DNA from 4 places in the Dickeya sp. CFBP 2040 genome. Region 2 is predicted to be linked to each of the others. Evidence: predicted binding sites of a transcription regulator. Region 2 holds the regulator's gene; each other region holds the start of a gene.
The links. The regulator PurR, encoded in region 2, represses purine synthesis genes. The targets are predictions, from matches to a motif close to CANGCAAACGTTTGCNTG.
Positions count from the first base shown of each region.

Region 1: a site for PurR is predicted at 2,053-2,070, ahead of Dpoa2040_RS11700 (NCS2 family protein). Genes of this name have one in related genera too.
Region 3: a site for PurR is predicted at 3,012-3,029, ahead of galS (HTH-type transcriptional regulator GalS). Genes of this name have one in related genera too.
Region 4: a site for PurR is predicted at 2,032-2,049, ahead of glyA (serine hydroxymethyltransferase). Genes of this name have one in related genera too.

Region 1 is NZ_JAAVXH010000086.1:40,495-46,133, reverse strand. Features, by position in the region: gene Dpoa2040_RS11705 (AsmA family protein) at 1-328, opposite strand, end outside; gene Dpoa2040_RS11700 (NCS2 family protein) at 610-1,998, opposite strand; gene recG (ATP-dependent DNA helicase RecG) at 2,168-4,249, opposite strand; gene trmH (tRNA (guanosine(18)-2'-O)-methyltransferase TrmH) at 4,250-4,942, opposite strand; gene spoT (bifunctional GTP diphosphokinase/guanosine-3',5'-bis pyrophosphate 3'-pyrophosphohydrolase) at 4,949-5,639, opposite strand, start outside.
Region 2 is NZ_JAAVXH010000033.1:75,364-81,002, forward strand. Features, by position in the region: gene rnt (ribonuclease T) at 131-820, shown strand; gene Dpoa2040_RS05075 (Grx4 family monothiol glutaredoxin) at 865-1,215, opposite strand; gene Dpoa2040_RS05080 (C40 family peptidase) at 1,548-2,456, shown strand; gene Dpoa2040_RS05085 (YnhF family membrane protein) at 2,639-2,728, opposite strand; gene purR (HTH-type transcriptional repressor PurR) at 3,077-4,102, shown strand; gene cfa (cyclopropane fatty acyl phospholipid synthase) at 4,523-5,639, shown strand, end outside.
Region 3 is NZ_JAAVXH010000090.1:8,210-13,848, forward strand. Features, by position in the region: gene uraA (uracil permease) at 1-34, opposite strand, end outside; gene upp (uracil phosphoribosyltransferase) at 214-840, opposite strand; gene purM (phosphoribosylformylglycinamidine cyclo-ligase) at 1,100-2,137, shown strand; gene purN (phosphoribosylglycinamide formyltransferase) at 2,137-2,775, shown strand; gene galS (HTH-type transcriptional regulator GalS) at 3,044-4,084, shown strand; gene mglB (galactose/glucose ABC transporter substrate-binding protein MglB) at 4,459-5,454, shown strand; gene mglA (galactose/methyl galactoside ABC transporter ATP-binding protein MglA) at 5,576-5,639, shown strand, end outside.
Region 4 is NZ_JAAVXH010000098.1:32,259-37,897, reverse strand. Features, by position in the region: gene Dpoa2040_RS15915 (polysaccharide lyase) at 1-1,151, opposite strand, end outside; gene glyA (serine hydroxymethyltransferase) at 2,163-3,416, shown strand; gene Dpoa2040_RS15905 (3-phenylpropionate MFS transporter) at 3,551-4,699, shown strand; gene Dpoa2040_RS15900 (DUF1007 family protein) at 4,745-5,407, shown strand; gene Dpoa2040_RS15895 (nickel/cobalt transporter) at 5,398-5,639, shown strand, end outside.

The sequences.
Region 1 (5,639 bases), on a different contig from region 2:
AATTGAGCGTACCGCCTTCCAGCATCAGGCTGGAAAAATGGCGCGGCTCGGTAATCTGACGCACGCTGAATCCCACAGCTATGCGTTGCGCGACCAGTGTGACAGGTTGGTTTTTATGGCCGAAATTAACGTCCAGCAATTGAATACTGCCGGGGGAAGACCAGTCATGCGCCATCTTTCTGAATGACACCTGGTATTCGGTACGTTGATTGACCCACTGACTGATATGCCTGGCACCCCATTCAGTTTGGGCCAGTACGTACAGCACCACCACAGCCAGTAGCGCCAGTAACAGCATCGTGAGAAGAAGTTTCCCGATAAGTTTCATTGCTTAAGTCCGCGCCAGTCGCAAAGGATGATGGTGTTATGCCGTAATTATCCAGTCGTCTCAACAAGTAACTTATTACAGACAATAAATAAGGGCCGATATTATACCCGTCATACTTCAAGTTACAGGTGCGTTGGCTGCGCTCAGTCACCCGAATCACTTACCTGAGTAAGCTCATCGGGATTCCTTCCCTTGCCGCCTGCCTGAAACTCGAATTATTTAGGGTATACCGCCATCGGCCCTTATTATCACGTAAGACGAAAAATTTCTGGAAGCGCGGCTTACGCTTTTTCGTGAGGAAAGACCAGATTCAACACAATCGCTGTGATACCGCCCGCAGCAATGCCTGATGACAGCAGCGTTTTCAGCCATTCCGGCGCGAACTGCAAAATCAGCGGCTGCTGGGAGACACCCAGACCAACGGCCAGCGACAGCGCGATGATCATAATAGCGCGACGATTAAGCGGCTCGCGGGAGACAATTCGTACTCCAGATGCGGCGATAGTGCCGAACATGACGATGGTTGCGCCGCCCAGAACCGGCTCTGGAATATGCTGCACAAAACCGCTCACCGCAGGGAACAGACCCAGTACTATCAGCATCAACGCTACTACGAAACCGACATAGCGACTGGCAACCCCGGTCAGTTGAATCACGCCATTGTTCTGCCCAAAACAGGAGTTGGGGAAGGTATTGAACACGGCAGACAGGCAAGAATTCAGGCCGTTCGCCAGTACGCCGCCCTTCAGGCGCTTCATGTAGAGCGGGCCGCTGACCGGCTGCTCGGAGACGTCGGAAGTGGCGGTGATATCACCGATGGTTTCCAGCGAGGTCACCATGAATACCAGCATCAGCGGGATCAGAAGATTCCAGTCAAAGCCAAGGCCATAGTACAACGGGGTGGGGACGTTAATCAGCGAGTGGTTTGATGTGCCGGTGCTTTCCGGCAGCATACCCATTAGCCCGGCAGCCAGATAACCGACAGCCATAGCGATCACCAGCGACGCCACACGCAGGTAAGGGTTACGTTGACGGTTCAGGATGATGATCACCGCCAGCACGATGGCTGCCAGCAGCAGGTTCTTCGGTGCGCCGAACGTGTGGTTACTCATGGCGGCAAAACCGCCGCCGATTGAGGTCAGGCCAACCTGAATCAGCGACAGGCCGATGATCATAACGACGATGCCGGAAACCAGCGGCGTGATGATGCGACGCGCCAGGTGTAAAACGCGCGACAACAGGATTTCAGTGCAGGAGGCAACCATCAGCGTGCCGAATAGCGCTGCCATCATCGTCGGCACATCGGCACCGCCGTTTTTCAGCGCCATACCGCCCATGATTAACGGGGTGACGAAGTTGAAGCTGGTGCCCTGAATGGACAACAAGCCGGAGCCAACCGGTCCCCAGGTTTTGATTTGCAGAATAGATGCCAGGCCGGAAGCGAACAGCGACATGCTGATGATGTGCTGGGTATCCTGCGCTGGCAGGCCCAACGCCTGACAAATCAGCAATGCCGGGGTAATCACCGCGACGAACATGGCCAGCAGATGCTGGCAGGCGGCAAACAGGGTTTGCGGTAAAGGAGGCCGGTCCTCCAGACGGTAAATCAGTTCGCTGTGCGCTGGGGTGGCGGCATCGGCCTGAGGTAGCTCGGTGGTGGAAAGACTCATGATAGTGGGGCGCTCCTGAACGGCAAAAAGCGCATTTTAATCATCTGCACTGTAAAAGCAATCGATTGCGGGATGGGATTTACTTATCGCGGAACATAATGGCTTGTTAACCATCAGATATAAGGCGAACTTGAAACAAAGTGGGGGAAATAGAGCGCTGGAGTTATTCTCAGGCGTTGGTATAACGGGTGCGCTCTGGTAACCAGCGTTCAATCAACGCTCTGGCATGTTCCGGGTAGTGTTCATGGATATGCCGCGACACCCGCTGAACCTGTGGAATCAACGCCTGATCGCGCAGTAAATCCGCCACCTTGAAGGCGGCGTTACCGGTCTGACGGGTGCCCAGCAATTCACCCGGTCCCCGAATTTCCAGATCGCGTTGGGCGATCACGAAGCCGTCGTTGCTGTCGCGTAGAACCTGTAGCCGCATCTGGGCCGTTTTACTCAGTGGCGATTTGTACAACAGTACACAGTGGGAGGCGACTGCGCCGCGCCCTACGCGACCACGTAACTGATGCAACTGCGCCAGCCCCAGTCGTTCCGGATTTTCGATGATCATCAGGCTGGCGTTCGGCACATCCACCCCAACTTCAATTACCGTGGTGGCGACCAGCAAGTGGAGTTGATTGGCTTTGAATGCTGCCATGACGGCCTGCTTTTCCTGAGCTTTCATCCGGCCATGCACCAGACCGACAGCGAGGTCGGGCAACGCGGCTTTCAGTTCCTGACAGGTGGCTTCGGCTGCCTGCGCTTCCAGCAATTCGGATTCTTCGATCAAGGTACAGACCCAGTACGCCTGCCGCCCTTCCTGCAGACAGGCGTTGCGCACCCGCTGGATAATGTCATCGCGTCGGGTATCTGGAATAGCGACAGTAGTAACCGGCGTGCGACCTGGCGGTAGTTCATCAATCACCGAGGTGTCCAGATCGGCATAGGCGGTCATCGCCAGCGTCCGGGGGATCGGCGTGGCAGTCATGATTAACTGATGAGGATGGAAGCCCTGCTCCTCGCCTTTTTCCCACAACGCCAACCGCTGATGCACGCCAAAGCGATGTTGTTCGTCGATGATCACCAGCGCCAGACCGTTGAACTGCACCTGTTGCTGAAAAATAGCATGGGTGCCGACCACCATAGATACCTGTCCACTGGCGATAGCGTCCTGCTGGGCCTGTCGCGCCTTGCCTTTTTGCTTGCCTGCCAGCCAGCCAACCTCAATACCCAGCGGTTCAAACCAGCGACGGAAGTTGGCGGCGTGTTGCTCAGCCAGAAGTTCGGTCGGCGCCATCAGCGCCACCTGTTTGCCGTGAGCGATGGCTCGCAGCGCTGCCAGCGCGGCTACCAGTGTTTTACCAGAGCCTACGTCGCCCTGTACCAGACGCATCATCGGAAACGGTTTGTTCATATCCTGTTCGATTTCCGCCACCACACGCTGTTGCGCACCGGTGGGGCTGAACGGCAGGACGGCCAGCAGTTGTTGTTTCAGGTCGTCTTTGGTATCAAGCGCCAGCGCCAGGTGGCGTTGTGCACCCGCGCGCACCGCCAGCATACTCAGGTGGTGCGCCAGCAGTTCTTCTATTACCAGACGCTGCTGTGCCGGATGTTTCCCTTGTTCCAGCTCCGCCAGTTTCACATCCGGCGGTGGGCGGTGCAGGGTCCGTAATGCATCCGGCAGGCTTGTCAACCCGTGGCGCATCTCCTGGGGCAGCAGTTCGTCAATCGGGTGGGTATCTAGCAGTTTCAGCGCCTGATCGGTCAGTTTGCGCAGCGTAGCCTGCCGTATACCTTCGGTAGTGGGGTAGACCGGCGTCAGGGTTTCCTGCAATTCGACCTCGCTGCTTTCTCCCTGAACCCGGTATTCCGGATGGATCATTTCGCCGCCCAGCTTGCCGCGCCGTATTTCCCCATAAGCCAGCACACGCTGGCCCGGCGACAGGCTGTTTTTCATGGCAGCGTTAAAATTAAAGAAGCGTAGCGTCAGCATACCGGTGCCGTCGCTGATCTGGCAGGTTAACATCCGGCGGCGACCAAACGTGATGTCGCTGCGCAGCACTTCACCTTCGACGGTAACGTACATGCCTGGTAGTACATCGTTAATCGGGTAAAGGTGGGTGCGGTCTTCATAGCGCAATGGCAGGTGCAGCAGCAGATCCTGCACGGTTTCCAGACCGAGACGGGCCAGCTTTTCCGCCTGGCTGGCCCCGACGCCGGCAAGAGTGCTCAACGGCTGGGTATGCAGCAGGCGGCTATTCACTTATTGCTCCGTGGATTGCATCGCCGCCCACCAGGGCGCATCGGCAATCACCTGACCGGTCTGGTCAATATGTGGGCGCGCTAACCCTTTTCGTTTGGCGACGCGGGCCAATACCGGGTAACCCCCTTCAAACAGCAGGCGCTGCTGTTCCTCCTCATCCAGAGGGCTGCATTCGCGCTGGTACATACCGGCCAGTTGGCGCTGGCGTTGCGCTTCGTACAGAATCAATGCGGAAGCCACCGAGACATTCAGTGACTGCACCATACCGATCATCGGAATGATGATGTCTTGATCAGCAAGCGCCAGTGCATCGCCGGAAATGCCGGTTTTTTCCTGTCCAAGCAGGATGCAGGTAGGGCGGGTGTAATCTACATCACGGAAGTCAACCGCGTTGGCAGACAGATTAGTCGCCAGAATTTGCATCCCCTGCATTTTCAGCGTGCTGACTGCATCCTGAATGGTGCGGTGGGTTTTGACCTGTACCCAACTGTTGCTGCCTGCGGCGGTAGACACCAGGGTTTTCATGCGGTTGGTGGGCCACACGGCATGAACCTGATGTACACCAACCGCATCAGCTGTACGGATAACGGCGGAGACGTTGTGAGGCTTATGCACCTGCTCCATGCACACCGTCAGATCAGGCTGACGGTTGTTGAGCATCTCGCGGATACGTGTGTAACGTTCTGGGGTCATAACAGGCTAATTTCGGTTACGGTTCACTTTAATCACGTCCGGCATTACGCGGATCTTGCGCATAATATTCGCAAGATGGATACGGTCGCGTGTGGTGAGGCGAATAAAGGCGCTGTACACCCGGCCATCCCGTTCTTCGGTGTTGATACTCTGAATATTGGAGTTTGATGAGCTGATAGCCGCCGTCAGGTTGGCCAATGCCCCTTGATGGTTGAACATATCGACCTTGATCTCCGTCATGAACTCCTGCTCGGTCACTTCATCCCACTCTACCGCCATGAATTTTTCCGGTTCTTTTTGGTAGCCACGGATATTGCGGCAGGACTCATGATGAATCACCAGCCCTTTGCCGGGGCTGACATGCGCGATGATTGGGTCGCCGGGGATCGGGCGACAGCATTTGGCGAAGGTGATTAAGACACCGTCAGCGCCCTTGATAGGCAATTTGCGGATGCCGTCAGCACCGGTTTCGGCGTGTTCTTCCAGCAGGTTGCGCGCCACCACCACGCTCATGGCGTTGCCCAGACCAATTTCAGCCAGCAGGTCATCCAGTGAGGCGAGCTTCATACGATCCAGCTCTCGCTGAATATTCGGTTCCGGAATGTCAGACAGTTTACGGCCACTTCCCAATGCGTGGTTAATCAGACGACGCCCCAGGCTGACGGAATCGTCACGCTTGAGGTTTTTCAGCATCTGG
Region 2 (5,639 bases):
TGCTATTCAGGCACCAACGCGTGTCTGCCTTTCCGGGGGAGCAATGATTCGCCGTCATGCACATTTACTGCATCCCCCACCCGAATTTGCCATAATGCGCACTGCATATTATTGAAGAAACAAGAAACGAATGGCTGAGAAAAATAACCTGAACGCTCTTAACGCGCGTTTTCGTGGCTTTTACCCTGTTGTTATTGATGTGGAGACCGCCGGGTTTAACGCGAAAACTGATGCGCTGCTGGAAATTGCAGCCGTAACGCTGAAAATGGATGAAAGCGGTTGGTTACAGCCGGACGACACGTTGCATTTTCATATCGAACCGTTTGAAGGCGCTATTCTGCGACCGGAAGCATTGGCGTTCAACGGCATTGACCCTGCCAATCCGCTGCGAGGAGCCGTGAGCGAATATGAAGCACTACACAGCATCTTCAAGGCGGTACGTAAGGGAATCAAGGATCAGGACTGCAGTCGTGCCATCATCGTGGCGCATAATGCCACCTTCGATCACAGCTTTCTAATGGCGGCAGCAGAACGCTGCGGTCTGAAACGTAACCCATTCCACCCGTTTGCCACGTTTGACACCGCCGCGCTCAGCGGGCTGGTGCTAGGACAGACCGTTCTGGCCAAAGCCTGCATCGCGGCGGATATTCCTTTCGACGCCAGCCAGGCTCATTCAGCGCTCTATGACACCGAACGAACAGCGCAGCTGTTTTGTGAACTGGTTAATCGCTGGAAGCGTATGGGTGGCTGGCCGTTGGCTTCAGCCGCGAACGACATACCGGTAAGCATCGATAACGAGTCCATCGATAGCGAAAAGTAAAGCCATCAGGCAGCACAACGCTGCCTGATAATTAATAAAGAGGATTACTGCTGGTTTTCCTGCCTGGAACGGTATTTATCGGCAGTTTCTTTAATCAGTTGTTGCAGTTCACCGCGCTGATACATCTCAATCACGATGTCGCAACCGCCAACTAATTCACCATCCACCCACAACTGCGGAAATGTCGGCCAGTTGGCGTATTTTGGCAGTTCGGCGCGGATATCCGGATTCTGCAGGATATCTACATAAGCAAAACGTTCGCCACACGCTGACAACGCCTGTACCGCCTGAGCAGAAAAGCCGCAGCTTGGCAGTTTTGGAGAACCTTTCATGTACAGCAGAATCGGGTTTTCAGCGATCTGACGCTGAATTTTTTCAAGTGTCGTTGTCGTCATTCTATTGCTTCCTCAAGCGCGTGATGATCAGCCTGTCAACGGCTGGTCATGTGACTCGCGGCAGACTATCGCATACCGCTTCTTTATATTTTGTATTCTAACGATAGCGACGACCACAAAAAAACGCTATCTTTTGTAAGGTCTTATTCATCGCCCCATCCATCCGCACAGGACAACGCTAATTTGTTTAATAATTAAGCAGCAAATACCGTTATTAACGTTTTCTCACTATTTTGTAGTAACATTGCATTATCACCTGCTTTTTTATCAGGTCATTTTCGGGAATACTGTAAACAGTGAACGATTGAGGACAACTTTCGGTCAAAATTATTATGCGTTTATTTATTACGCTTTTTTTATTATTTTTCAGTAACCTGTTTTTTAATCTGGCGAACGCTAATCCACATGGGTCTGCGGTATTACCGCGCAAAAACGGTGTGGAAGCGGCGAATAACGCTATTGATGAATCTAAGAAAAGCAAAGCAGCCAAAAACACCAACAAAAAAGGCGCAGCGCCGACACATAACAAAAAACCGGAAAAAACGACTAAGGCTGCACCGGTCAAAACAGCATCGGTTCACGATAAAAACAGCAAACCGCACAATGACAAAAAGCCGTTGATGGCCGCCAGCTCGTCCCATTCGACCAACAAGAAACAGCAAGAAAAAAATCTTCAGGCCAAAGCGCCAGCAGGCAAAACCACGAAAAAAAGCGCCTCTGCTCAGACCCATAGCAGCCACAAAGCACATGAAGCTGTGATTGCCAAAACCACAAGCAAAAAAGGTAGGCAGGACAAAACTGCGCCGTCCCTTAACGCCACTCACCAAAAACGGTATCAACACGCTAAACTGACCGCCATGAACAAGCTGATGAGTCAAATCGGCAAACGTTATCATTGGGGTGGCGCTACGCCACGTTCTGGCTTCGACTGCAGCGGATTGGTCTACTACGCCTATAAAGATGTAGTGAAAATTCAAATCCCGCGTACAGCCAATGAGATGTTCCACCTGCGTGATGCCGCGCCGATCAAGAAAAGCGAGTTGGAAAGCGGTGACCTGGTGTTCTTCCACATCACCAACCGCGGTGCTGCCGACCATGTGGGTGTCTATCTCGGTAATGGTCGCTTCATTCAGTCACCGCGCTCCGGTGCAGACATTAAAATCAGCAAACTGAGCGAAGATTACTGGCAAGATCATTATGTTGGCGCTCGCCGCGTGGTCACACCCAAAACCATCCGTTAAGCAACAACCGGCTGGAATACTGTTGAATGAATATTTCCGTTGAATAAGACACGTTGAGATAACACAACTTGAGATAACACAAAAGGGGCGTTATGCCCCTTTTGGTGTATTTGATGCTGATAAAGATACCGGTTTTTGATACCGATAGATTTCACCGCCGATGATGAGAACACCAGTTGCAATCAGTTCAGTATCGCACTCAGACTAAAGACAATGATCATCGCCAGCGTAGCCACCGTGGTGAACAGTGACATTTTCAGATTAGTATCCATATATTCTCCTGTTATTGACTGATATCACGTCATGTCTGAGTAAGCCCCGGCAGGCGGGGAATCACACAAAATATAGGTGTATTATGACTCAACCGAGGTCAAAAAACCGAATTCTGCGTCACAGAGATAACACGAATTGCCTCTTCCACTTTTGCTCTAAATCGGCCAAAATCCGCAGTTTACGATATACACTGCGTTGGTCGATGCGTCAGTCCTCCCTTCAGCTACAACCTCGGCATGTCTCCTCCTGAATGTTGCCTTGCTTGTCTGGCAGGAGAAAATTTCACGCAGGCAAACGATTAACAACATATTTACTGCTGTAACAGATGAGTTCAGGAGTCACTTTAGATGGCAACGATCAAAGATGTGGCAAAACGCGCGGGCGTTTCAACCACAACCGTATCACACGTGATCAATAAAACACGTTTCGTCGCCGAAGAGACCAAGGCTGCGGTGCGCGCAGCGATTGATGAATTGCATTATTCACCCAGTGCAGTGGCCCGTAGCCTGAAAGTCAACCACACCAAATCTATCGGCCTGCTGGCAACCTCCAGCGAAGCGCCCTATTTCGCCGAAATTATCGAGGCGGTGGAAAACAGCTGCTACGCCAGAGGTTACACGCTAATCCTGTGCAACTCCCACAACAATCAGGATAAGCAGCGTGCTTACCTATCCATGCTGGCACAAAAGCGGGTCGATGGGCTGTTGGTGATGTGTGCTGAGTATCCGCCTGAATTGTTGTCCATGCTGGCGGACTATCGTCACATCCCGATGGTGGTGATGGACTGGGGCGAAGCCCATAACGATTTTACCGATACTATTATTGATAATGCATTTGCGGGCGGCTACATGGCCGGGCGCTATCTGATTGAGCGTGGTCACCGTGACATCGGCGCTATTCCCGGCTCTCAGGGGCGCAATACGGGCAGCGGGCGTTACCTGGGGTTCCTGAAAGCGTTGAAAGAGGCTGATATTCCCTTACGGGAAGACTGGGTGGTTCAGGGCGACTTTGAGCCAGAGTCCGGCTACAAAGCGATGCACCAGATTCTGGCCCAGAAACAACGGCCAACGGCAGTATTCTGCGGCGGCGATATCATGGCGATGGGTGCCATTTGCGCTGCTGACGAGCTGGGTCTGCGTGTGCCACAGGATATTTCGGTGATCGGTTACGACAATGTACGTCACTCCCGATATTTTACTCCCGCACTGACCACCATTCATCAACCCAAGGAACGACTGGGGCAAGCGGCGTTCTCCATGCTGCTTGACCGTATTACCAGTAAACGCGAGGAAGCCCAAACCATCGAAGTACATCCGACCTTAATTGAACGTCGTTCAGTCGCTGATGGCCCGTACCGCGATTACCGCCGTTAAAATCCAGACAATTCTCTATCTCGCTGCCTGACGACTCGAAATCATGCGGCGTACCGCGCTACGCATGGCCGCGACGAGTGCCGCAACTGCCGAAAAGGCATGACTCAACGTGCTGCTTTAATCCGACGAATCTTGCCGACGGATTAAAGCCGTCATACAATTGACTGTATAGTTGATGACAACAATTATGATCATGCGATGTATTAAACGCATCGCCTCATTTTTTCTATTCCACCTGCTGACCGTCGCATCTCTTATTTGGTTTCAGCCTTGGTAGATATCTTTGTACCAGCTTTTCTCTTACTTTCCTCTGAGACGCTCAGGGATAGACGATGGTTCGGGTCTATCAAAGCCCGTCATGGTTATGTTGTCTAAATTACTCCTTGCAAAAGCATTTATTTGGCAAGGTAGGGAGAAGTTATGAGTTCATCCTATGTTGAGGAACTGGGGACACCCAATCTACCTTGGTTCCAAATCGTTAATGAAATGCTATCCACCGCCGACATCGCGATTAACGGTTCTCGTCCATTTGATATTCAGGTCCGCAACCCTGAGATGTATAAGCGCGTATTGCGTGATGGCTCGCTCGGATTAGGCGAAAGTTATATGGATGGCTGGTGGGAGTGTGAACGACTGGACATGTTTTTCCACCGTGTGATACGTACCCGACTGGAAAACCAACTACCGCATCGCTGGCAAGATACATTACGGATCCTGATAGCACGGTTGACCAATCTGCAATCTCGCCGCCGTTCCTGGATCGTGGGTAAAGAGCATTACGACCTTGGTAACGATCTTTTCACCCTGATGCTCGATCCTTACTTACAGTATTCTTGTGGTTACTGGACGAAAGCCGAAACGCTTGAACAGGCACAACAAGACAAGCTGCGCCTCATTTGTGAAAAGTTGCAGTTACGTCGTGGCATGACGCTGCTGGATATTGGTTGCGGCTGGGGTGGACTGGCGGAATTCGCCGCACGTCATTACGGCGTCAGTGTCACGGGCGTTACCATATCCCGCGAACAGCAGGTGCTGGCACAGCAACGCTGTCAGGATTTGGAAGTTACCATCATGCTGCAAGACTACCGTGACCTAGACCGGCAGTTTGATCGTATCGTTTCTGTCGGCATGTTCGAACATGTCGGACCGAAAAATTATCCCACCTACTTTCAGGTTGTGAGAAAAAACCTCAAACCTAATGGGTTGTTCCTGCTGCACACTATCGGCACCAATGAAACCAATCTGAAAGTTGACTCCTGGATGAACAAATACATTTTCCCCAACTACTGCCTGCCTTCAGTGCAGCATATCGCACAAGCCAGCGAACCCTATCTGGTAATGGAAGACTGGCACAATTTCGGCGCAGATTATGACCGCACGCTGATGGCCTGGCATGAACGATTCCAGCAACACTGGCCAACCTTGTCGGAGCGTTATTCCGAACGTTTCCAGCGAATGTTCAGTTACTATCTTAACGTCTGTGCTGGCTCGTTCCGAGCACGCGATATTCATCTCTGGCAGGTACTATTTAGCGCGG
Region 3 (5,639 bases), on a different contig from region 2:
GGCGTTCACTGACGCCGATGGCGCGACGAGTCATCTTGTTTTCCTCTGTGTCTCAGACTGAAAAATACCGGGGAACCCGGCAGAAAGTTCAGCGCCGGCAAACACCGACGCTGAAAAAATGTCGCCATCCATGGAATGCACAGGGACAATCCGTTACGTCAGAAACGGGCAGCCCATACGCAAAAAAAAGCCGACTCTACAGTCGGCTGGCTATCACTTAGTACCAAACAGCTTGTCGCCTGCATCGCCCAGACCCGGCATGATGTAACCGTGTTCGTTGAGGCCCTTGTCAATCGAGGCGGTGTACAGTTCCACATCCGGATGCACTTTCTCCAGCGCGGCGATGCCTTCCGGCGCTGCTACCAGTACCAACACTTTAATGCTGCGGCAACCGGCTTTTTTCAGCAGGTCGATGGTTGCGATCATCGAACCGCCTGTCGCCAGCATCGGGTCTACTACCAACGCCATGCGCTCATCGATATTGGAAGCCAGTTTCTGAAAATAGGGTACCGGCTCCAGCGTCTGTTCGTCGCGGTACATCCCCACCACGCTGATACGCGCGCTCGGAACGTTTTCCAGCACCCCTTCCATCATGCCAAGGCCGGCACGCAGGATCGGCACAACAGTAATTTTCTTACCTTTGATTTGGTCAACTTCAACCGGACCGCACCAGCCTTCGATGGTCACCTTTTCCGTCGCCAGATCGGCAGTGGCTTCATAGGTCAGCAAACTACCGACTTCAGACGCCAGTTCACGGAAACGCTTGGTACTGATATCGTGCTCGCGCATCAGACCCAGTTTATGTTTGACGAGCGGGTGTTTCACCTCGACGATTTTCATTACTTTTTACTCCCCATCGGCAGTGGACGGCCAAAAAAATCGCGGGATTATACCGCTTTTTCCAATCTACGCCATAGATTCAAGTCTGATCCAAATCAAGCAGAAACGGAAATTATCGCCGCTGGCCGACAAAGACCGTTATGTTGACCTGCCGAAACCACCACACCGCAAAGACACCGCTCGCAAACGTTTGCTTACGCTGTTAGAATTAGCGCGCTCCATTTTTTAAACCAATCGTAACCTCCGTGGGGACTCCGCAGTGACCGATAAAACCTCTCTCAGCTATAAAGACGCAGGCGTGGATATTGATGCTGGCAATGCATTGGTAGACCGTATCAAAGGTGTAGTGAAACAGACCCGTCGCCCGGAAGTCATGGGAGGATTGGGCGGTTTCGGTGCCCTGTGCGCCTTACCGCAAAAATACCGCGAACCGGTACTGGTTTCCGGCACCGATGGGGTTGGCACCAAGCTGCGTCTGGCGATGGACCTGCAGCGTCACGATACGATTGGTATCGACCTGGTGGCGATGTGTGTTAACGATCTGGTGGTACAGGGCGCCGAGCCGCTGTTCTTCCTCGATTATTACGCTACCGGCAAGCTGGATGTGGATACTGCAACCCGCGTTATCACCGGTATCGCCGAAGGCTGCAAACAGTCCGGCTGTGCGCTGGTAGGTGGTGAAACCGCCGAAATGCCCGGCATGTACCACGGCGATGACTACGATGTAGCCGGTTTCTGCGTTGGCGTGGTTGAAAAAGCCAAGATTATCGACGGCAGTAAAGTACGCGAAGGCGACGCACTGATAGCCCTGGCCTCAAGCGGACCGCATTCCAACGGCTACTCATTGATCCGCAAGATCCTTGAAGTCAGCGGCGCCAACCCGGAACAGGTCCAACTGGATGGCAAACCGCTGGCAGACCATCTGCTGGCCCCGACTAAAATTTACGTGAAATCCGTGCTGTCACTGATTGAAAACATCGACGTACACGCCATTTCCCACCTGACCGGCGGCGGCTTCTGGGAAAACATTCCGCGCGTACTGCCGGAAGGTATGCAGGCGACGATCGAAGAATCCAGCTGGCAGTGGCCGCCGGTGTTCCAGTGGCTGCAGCAAAATGGCAACGTCAGCCGTCACGAAATGTATCGCACCTTTAACTGTGGCGTGGGCATGATCATCGCCCTGCCAGCCGAACAGGCGGACAAGGCTATCGCTCACCTCAACAGCAACGGCGAAACAGCCTGGAAAATCGGTGTCATTACCCGTACCGATGGCGGAGAAACCGTGGTCATCCAGTGATGAAAAACATCGTTGTCCTGATTTCAGGTCAGGGAAGCAATCTGCAGGCGTTAATTGACGCCTGCCAGCATGGTCGCATTGCCGGGCGAATTACCGCAGTATTCAGTAATAATCCGGATGCCTTCGGCCTGGAGCGAGCGCGTGACGCCGGAATCGCCGCCCACGCACTCTTGCCGGGTGACTATGCCAGCCGTGCCGATTTCGATGAAGCGCTGGCAGCAGAAATCGAAACATATCAGCCGGATGTGGTGGTATTGGCCGGGTATATGCGTATCCTCAGCGCCGGATTCGTCGCTCGTTTTCTCGGCAGGATGTTGAACATTCATCCATCGCTGTTGCCGAAATATCCCGGTTTACATACTCACCGCAAAGCGCTGGAAAACGGCGACAGCGAACACGGCACTTCAGTGCATTTCGTGACCGAAGAGCTGGACGGTGGTCCGGTTATTCTGCAAGCCAGGGTGCCGATATTCCCCGACGACACCGAGCAAGACATTCAGGAACGGGTGCAAACACAGGAACACAGCATTTATCCGCTGGTGGTAAGCTGGTTTCTGTCCGGGCGACTGACGCTGCGCAACAATCAGGCCTGGCTCGACGGCAAGGTCGTTCCCACCAGTGGCTACGCTGCCGATTAAACCTATTTTCTTCCCTTTTGCCCTGGCGCGCTGCCGGGGCATTTACCCTGAGTGATATTCCCCCGCAAACATTGCCACGCCGGAATATTGCTGCTGTCTTTATGTTCAGATAATGACATTCGTCACAAAGGTTACGGAATTGTATGTAACCGCTTTCATCAGTGTGACCTGATTCACGTAGTCTGGTGATAACGCCTGACAGAATAGGCCAGGATAGCTTGAGTGTCAGGGCAACCCTCGTGAACTTTTTCCTCTGTGGTGAGTATGAATGATTACCATCCGTGATGTCGCACGTCAGGCCGGTGTTTCCATCGCCACCGTCTCTCGTGTGCTCAATAACAACAGCGCAGTCACCCAGCAAACGCGCGAGCTGGTGTTGCTGACGGTTGAGCAGTTAGGTTACCGACCTAACGCCAATGCGCAGGCGTTGGCTTCTCAGGTCAGCGACACTATCGGCGTGGTGGTGATGGATGTGTCAGACCCGTTTTTCGGCGCGATGGTCAAAGCGGTGGATACGGTGGCGCAGCGCCTGCAAAAACATGTGCTGATTAACAACTCCTATCACCAGGAAGAAAAAGAACGACACGCTATTGAAGTACTGATTCGCCAGCGCTGCAACGCGCTAATCGTACATGCCAAAGCCTTATCCGATGAGGAATTGGCGGAGTTCATGGATCAGGTACCCGGAATGGTATTGATCAACCGGTTGCTGCCTGACTATCCACACCGCTGCGTCTGCCTCGATAACGTCAGCGGTGCCATGATGGCGACCCGAATGCTGTTACAACAAGGGCATCAGCGCATTGGCTATCTCCGCTCCAGCCATCCGATAGAGGACGTCATGGAGCGCCTTACCGGCTGGCGGCAGGCGTTGCAGGAACATGGTATCGAGCCGCCGAATGAGTGGATAGCCAGCGGCGAGCCGGACTTGCAAGGCGGTGAAACGGCAATGGTGGAATTGCTGGGGCACAACCAGCAGCTCACGGCAGTATTCACCTACAACGATGGCATGGCGGCTGGCGCACTGATGGCACTAAAAGATAACGGTATTCCGGTACCGGAACGGTTTTCGGTGGTCGGTTTCGATGATATCCCGATTTCTCGTTACACCGACCCGCGTCTGACAACCATCCGTTACCCTATTGTTTCCATGGCGAAAATCGCTACCGAACTGGCGCTAAAAGGCGCAGCCGGGCTGTTGGACCCAACAGCCAGACACTGCTTTATGCCGACGCTGGTAAAGCGACACTCGGTAGCCACATGTGAAAATGTGGATGCGGTCACTAAATCTTTTAAATCACCGATGTAACCGCTTTCAATTTGTGAGTAAATTCACAGTTAATTAACATTGCGCTCTCTATCATGATGGCGTACTGCGTAGGCCGGACGCCTTGCAACACGGTCGCCCAGTCAGTTGAATCGTTAGCGGCCGCCACGGCGAAAACGTTCACAATACCGATTTCAGGACGCTATCTGTTTCAGGATGCATATCAGGCCGCGCCGCCGAGCAGGCGAGCACGGTCTGAAAACAGGGAAGTCAGGCTTTAAGCGGGCCATGCCTGCAATCTCCGTCAGCCCGGCGCTATTACGCCATGCTGACGATAACTAACTGACTGCCGTACTACGTCTATCCTGCGTCGTATGGCCGGACTGAGAACTACCCTGCATAAACCCGGAGATATCATGAATAAGAAGATTTTCACTCTCACTGCCCTGGTTGCCAGCATGATGTTCGGAGCCACTGCCCATGCTGCAGACACCCGTATCGGCGTCACCATCTACAAATACGACGATAACTTCATGTCGATGGTGCGCAAGGATATTGAAAAAGAAGCTAAAGCTCTGGGTGGCGTCGAACTACTGATGAACGACTCACAAAACGACCAATCCAAACAGAACGATCAGGTAGACGTGCTGCTGGCTAAAGGCGTGAAAGCACTGGCTATCAACCTTGTTGACCCGGCAGCTGCTGCCATAGTGGTGCAAAAAGCGAAAGCCGCCGATGTACCGGTCGTGTTCTTTAACAAAGAACCGAATGCCAAAGTACTGGCCAGCTACGACAAAGCCTACTACGTCGGTACTGACTCCAAAGAGTCCGGTATCATTCAGGGCCAGTTGATCGCCAAGCACTGGAAAGCGAATCCGGCCTGGGATCTTAACAAAGACGGCACCATCCAGTACGCACTGCTGAAAGGTGAGCCGGGCCATCCGGATGCCGAGGCCCGTACTAAATATGTGGTTGACACCCTGACCAAAGAAGGCATGAAAGTCCAGCAGTTGCAGATGGATACCGCCATGTGGGATACCGCGATGGCTAAAGACAAGGTTGACGCCTGGATGTCCGGTCCCAACGCCAACAAAATTGAAGTACTGATTGCCAACAACGACGCCATGGCTATGGGTGCAGTAGAAGCGCTGAAAGCCCACAACAAGAGCAGCATTCCAGTGTTCGGCGTTGACGCCCTGCCAGAAGCGCTGTCGCTGATCAAATCCGGCGCACTGGCTGGTACCGTGCTGAACGACGCAGACAACCAGGCCAAGGCGACGATTGATCTGGCGAAAAACCTGGCACTGGGTAAACCGGCAGGTGAAGGCACCAACTTCAAGATTGAAAACAAGGTAGTTCGCGTACCGTACGTACCGGTTGACAAAGAAAACCTGTCACAGTTCCTGAAGTAATCTCGTCGGGGCGCAGTAACCGCTGCGCCCCTACTGTTTGAAAGCATGATTTTCTCAGCCAGGCAGTCATGTTCAAGCCCGGCAACCTTTCAGCCAGGTAATTATTTTGACCAGGTAAAATATGACCAGCGACACTCTAACCACTCAGCGCGAATTCCTGCTGGAGATGACCACTATCAGCAAGT
Region 4 (5,639 bases), on a different contig from region 2:
TTGCCGTAACCTGCGTTGCTGTTGATGCTATCGGCAACGCTGCTGCTGATTTTCTGTACAGAATATTTGTACGGCAGCGTCGGTTTGTAGGCGGTAAAGCCGCAATTATCCAATCCGGCATCGCCGCCGTTAATCAGTGAACCATTATCGGAGAACACTTTGCTATTGAATGACTTCACAACAGCACAGTTTGATTTCAGATTGGCGATATTGAGGTAGTTGCCTTCAGATAAAATGCTGCCGCTGGTGCCAAGACCGAAGCTGTACAGGTATGGGTAGGTGCTGTTCTTCACATCGCCCAGATAGACGTTGTTGTAAGCGTGAATACTACCAAAGCGTACGCGTGGGGTACGTTCGGTAACGCGGTCAAACACGTTGTTGTGGAACGTCACGCGCAGTTTGCCGGAGTCTTGCGCACCATTGCTGTCACTGTGGCCGATCAGGATGGTCTTGTCGTGCAGTTCGAAGCGGCTGTAGGAAACGGTGATGTAGTCAGACCCTTTCTTGATATCCAACGAACCATCGTGCTGTACATATTTCTCACCGTTTTTGGTGGTGTACTTGTCGTCGGTGAAGCTGCCATCGCTGACGGTAACATGGTCAACCCAAACGTGGTCGGAGTTATCGATTACTGCTGCATCCCACTCGGCGTTCCAGCCATCCCCTTCTTCGTAATGCGGTGCTACATCTACCGGCGTTTCGAGGTACAGGTTACGCAGGATAATATTGCTCACGCCTTTGATAACCAAAGAGCCGTTAGTAAATTTGCCGTTGCTGCCGATGCCAATGATGGTGGTGTTAGACGGAATGCTGATCTGGCTGCGAGCTTTCTGATCATCAAAGCTGGTGTAGGCTTTTCCACCACTGATATCAATGGCCCCAGTGACCTGGATAATTTTAGGATCGGTATCCGAACCGTTCAGCGCGGCTTTAAATTCGCTGATATTTTTTACTGCATAGATTTTGGCTGACGCTGCTTTGGCGCCACCGGTGGTGCCGGTCGTCTGTGTTGCCCAGCCGGTTGAGGCTGTTTCTGTTGCTTTGGTGGTTTGCAGGCTGGCTGCGTGGGCGGCTGTAGTCATCATCGCGGTGGCAACAATGGCTGCCAGTACACTTTTGGTTCCAGCAGAAAATACGTGGGTGTTGTTCATAGACTATTTCCTTGCGCTGTTGGCGCTAATCCAAACTGGTTGTTAAAAAATAAAAAATCATTCTTTAAAAAATGAAACGACATTCCGTAATGTGGCAGGGCGAATTTTTAAGCATTTTTGATTAGGGTTTTTGCGATCAAAATCGCGTTTTTTTTATGATGCTTATTAATTTAATCTAAAGTGTGATCGAGGCGGGTAACTTGTGTTCATAGAGGTTGAATTAAATTTTATTTTAAATTTAGTGTTTTTTTTCGGTATTTTTTCCTGAAATAAATAGGATGGCTAAGAATTGATTCTGTTTTTATTAAATAGGGTTTTATGAATTAGTAAGTGTTGCCAATGCCTGAAAACCTATAATGTTATAATAAAAAGCAAGCTAACTTTTAGTGGCAGTGTTGTTGAAAGCCAAAAAGTGATTTTCATACATGTTATTTATTGATTTTTGCAGGCGGCTGATCATTGTTGAGTTCGGGAATAAACAGCGAGATCAAACTGTAGTCCCCCCTGGATTTTATTCCCCCCGGTATTTATCGTTGGGAAATAAAACAGCTCGGTAATATATCCATAACATAAATTAAATAACATTGTTGATTATATTATCTTGTAATGTCGTTTTTCCGCTGGGTAAATACTTTTGCCAGTTAGCCGTAGTTTTGCCTCTGCTATCCAGTGTGAACGTCAGTATTGTTGGTGTCGTTAAGGTGGCATTTAAAACGGCTATTATTGAATGGGTGTTGCCCGTAAATATTTTGCGCTGTGATGTTATGGAAAGCGGTGTAGTGAGACAGAATGCCGTGCATGAAAAAAATGCAGGTGGCAGATGAGAAAAAGTCAGCCAGGACGGTAAATCCCGGCAAGATGAAAAGCCTTGTGTGGCCTGAAGCTAATCGTTTGCGTAAAAACCTCTGTCAAGCTCTATCATCGCCAGTCAAAAACGGTTTACACTATGTGCCCACGCCCCTCTGGGTGATTTTTAATAAAGAAGCAAGTTAGCTGAGTCAGGAGATGCGGATGTTAAAGCGTGAAATGAACATTGCCGATTACGATGCCGAACTATGGCAAGCAATGCAGCAAGAAGTGGTGCGTCAGGAAGAGCACATTGAACTGATTGCGTCAGAAAACTATACCAGTCCACGCGTCATGCAGGCCCAGGGGTCTCAACTGACTAATAAATACGCCGAAGGGTATCCGGGCAAACGTTACTACGGCGGTTGCGAATACGTTGATGTGGTTGAGCAACTGGCGATTGACCGCGCTAAGGAACTGTTTGGCGCCGATTATGCCAACGTGCAACCGCACTCTGGTTCTCAGGCTAACTTTGCTGTCTATACTGCGCTGTTGCAGCCGGGCGACACCATTCTGGGGATGAATCTGGCGCACGGCGGCCACCTGACTCACGGCTCTCCGGTCAACTTGTCTGGTAAATTGTATAACGTCGTGCCTTACGGCATTGATGATAGCGGCAAAATCAACTACGACGAAATGGCCGAACTGGCTCGCACTCACAAGCCGAAAATGATCGTGGGCGGTTTCTCCGCCTATTCCGGCATCGTTGACTGGGCGAAGATGCGTGAAATCGCCGACAGCATCGGCGCTTATCTGTTCGTCGACATGGCGCATGTGGCTGGTCTGGTTGCTGCTGGTGTTTACCCGAACCCGGTTCCGCACGCACATATCGTGACCACCACCACCCATAAAACGCTGGCAGGTCCGCGTGGCGGCCTGATTCTGGCCAAAGGCGGCGACGAGGATCTGTACAAAAAACTGAATTCTGCCGTGTTCCCTGGCGGACAGGGCGGCCCGTTGATGCATGTCATTGCCGGTAAAGCCGTGGCGCTGAAAGAGGCGATGGAGCCGGAGTTCAAAACGTATCAGCAGCAGGTAGCCAAAAACGCCAAAGCGATGGTGGAAGTGTTCCTGTCTCGCGGGTTCAACGTGGTATCTGGCGGTACCGATAATCACCTGTTCCTGCTGGATCTGGTCAGCAAAAATCTGACCGGTAAAGAGGCGGATGCCGCGTTGGGTCGTGCCAACATCACTGTAAATAAAAACAGCGTGCCGAACGATCCGAAGAGTCCGTTTGTGACCTCCGGTATTCGTATTGGTACGCCGGCTGCTACCCGGCGCGGCTTCAAAGAAGCAGAAGTGCGTGAGCTGGCTGGTTGGATTTGTGATGTGCTGGACAACATCAATGACGACGCCGTTATTGAGCGCGTAAAACAGAAAGTTCTGGATGTCTGCGTCCGTTTCCCGGTTTACGCCTGATAATCAGCCGGATGCGTCCGACGGGTTCGGACGTGTTGCCAACGCCAGCCTTCGGGCTGGCGTTTGTTTTTTCTCTTCCCGTTGCGTCTGTTCCTGCTCTCTGCCAGAGTAATCGACCGCAGAGGGGAAACAACATGGTTCTTCAATCCACATACTGGCTGGCGCTCGGCTATTTCACCTATTTTTTCAGTTATGGCGTTTTTTTGCCCTTTTGGGGCGGCTGGCTCAAGGGAGAAGGGTTATCTGCCGAGGCAATCGGCATTCTGCTTGGCACCGGGCTGGTGTCGAGATTCGTTGGCAACCTGTTCATTACACCGTTGGTGAACGATCCCGCCCGACTGATTACCGTACTGAGAGGATTGGCATTGCTGTCGGTGTTGACATTCGCTGGTTTCTGGCTGGGCAGTGCCTGGTTATGGCTAATGCTGGTGATGGTTGGTTTCAACCTGTTCTTCGCGCCATTGATTCCGCTTACCGATGCGCTGGCCGCGACCTGGCAAAAACAGTTCCCCCTTGATTATGGTCGGGTGAGACTCTGGGGTTCTATCGCGTTCGTGATAGGCTCCGCCCTTACCGGGCAACTGGCCACGTTCTGGGGACATCAGGCGATTTCAGCAACATTGGCGGCGGCGCTGTTATCGATGTTGCTGAGTATGGCGTTGAAACCGCATGTGATGCCTGCGTCAGCCACACGTCACCCTACGCAAACAACCGCTACGCCGTGGCTGGTCTTGCTGCGTGAGCCAGCAGTCTGGCGTTTTTTACTGTGCGTGTCTTTGCTACAGGGCGCTCATGCCGCTTATTACGGTTTCAGTGTGATTTACTGGCAACAGTCGGGGTATTCCGCCGCCGTTATCGGTTATCTTTGGTCGCTGGGGGTGGTAGCGGAAATCGTCATTTTTGCCCTGAGCAAGCGCCTGTTCGGCCATTGGCGTGCGTCCAGTTTGTTGATGTTATCCACGTTGTGCAGTGTGGTGCGCTGGAGTCTGATGGGAGCAACGGTGTCGTTGCCGTGGCTGATTGTGATGCAGATTTTGCATTGCGGCACTTTTACGGTCTGTCATCTGGCCGCTATGCGGTTTATCTCCTCACGCCACGATGCCGACGTACTGCGTTTGCAGGCGGCGTATTCGGCGCTGAGCACCGGTGGTGCTATTGCCGTGATGACGGTGGTGTCCGGTTTTCTGTTTGAGTACCTTCAGGGGGGAACCTTCTGGATGATGGCATTGCTGGTGTTGCCGGCGTTTATGCTGCGTCCGCAGGAGAGTAGCCACGCGTCATGAGTCAATCGGCGCGTTAGTAGCAGGCGAAAACGGTCAGGATAGAAAATGTTACATTATAACAATTCAAGCTTTTCATGGCGTTGGGTAAGCTGCCTGCTATTGACCATGGTAGCGGTATCCGGCCCGGCGTCGGCGCATCCGCACAGTTTTATCGATATGAAAACCACCGTGGAAGGGAAAGACGACCAGATAACCGGATTACGTATGAACTGGACTATGGACCCTATCACCTCTGCCGATTTGCTGTACGACGCAGGCAATGCCGCCAAAGATTCCGAAGTGTGGAAGAAACTGGCTGCTGACGTCATGGCGAATGTGCTGGGGCAACATTACTTTACTGATATCTACCGGGATGGAAAGCCGGTGAAATATCAGTCGCTACCAACGGAGTATCACCTTTCTCGTGCCGGTAACAAAGCGGTGCTGGAATTTGTGCTGCCGTTGGCTCACCCGCAGCCGCTGGTGGGCGCGCCGTTACTGATTTCCACTTATGATCCCACCTATTTCGTCGATATGTCCTATAACGATGACAACGCGATTCAGATCAGCGCTGCGCTGGCCTCGCGCTGTAAAACTACGCTGAAGACGCCAAAACCTGATGCGTCGCTTCAGTCTTATGCGCTGTCGTTGGATAAAAATGCTAAACCCTCTCAGGACATGGAGCTAGGAAAACAGTTCGCTCAACAGGTTACGCTGCAATGTCAGTAAACCGTTCGCTTGTCTCCCGACATTACTTGTGCTGGTGGCCGCTGGTACTGTTTTTAGTGCTGCTCGGCATGGCCGCATGGCAGGCGCTGGTCTGGTGGCCGTCGATTCTGCTGCAAAGTATTGAATGGCAGAGAATGCTGCATCAGCAGATGTCGGATTTGATGGAGCAGGTGCGAGCCAGGCCCCATCAGGCAGGCTGGACGCTGGTGATGTTCAGTTTGGTGTACGGTGT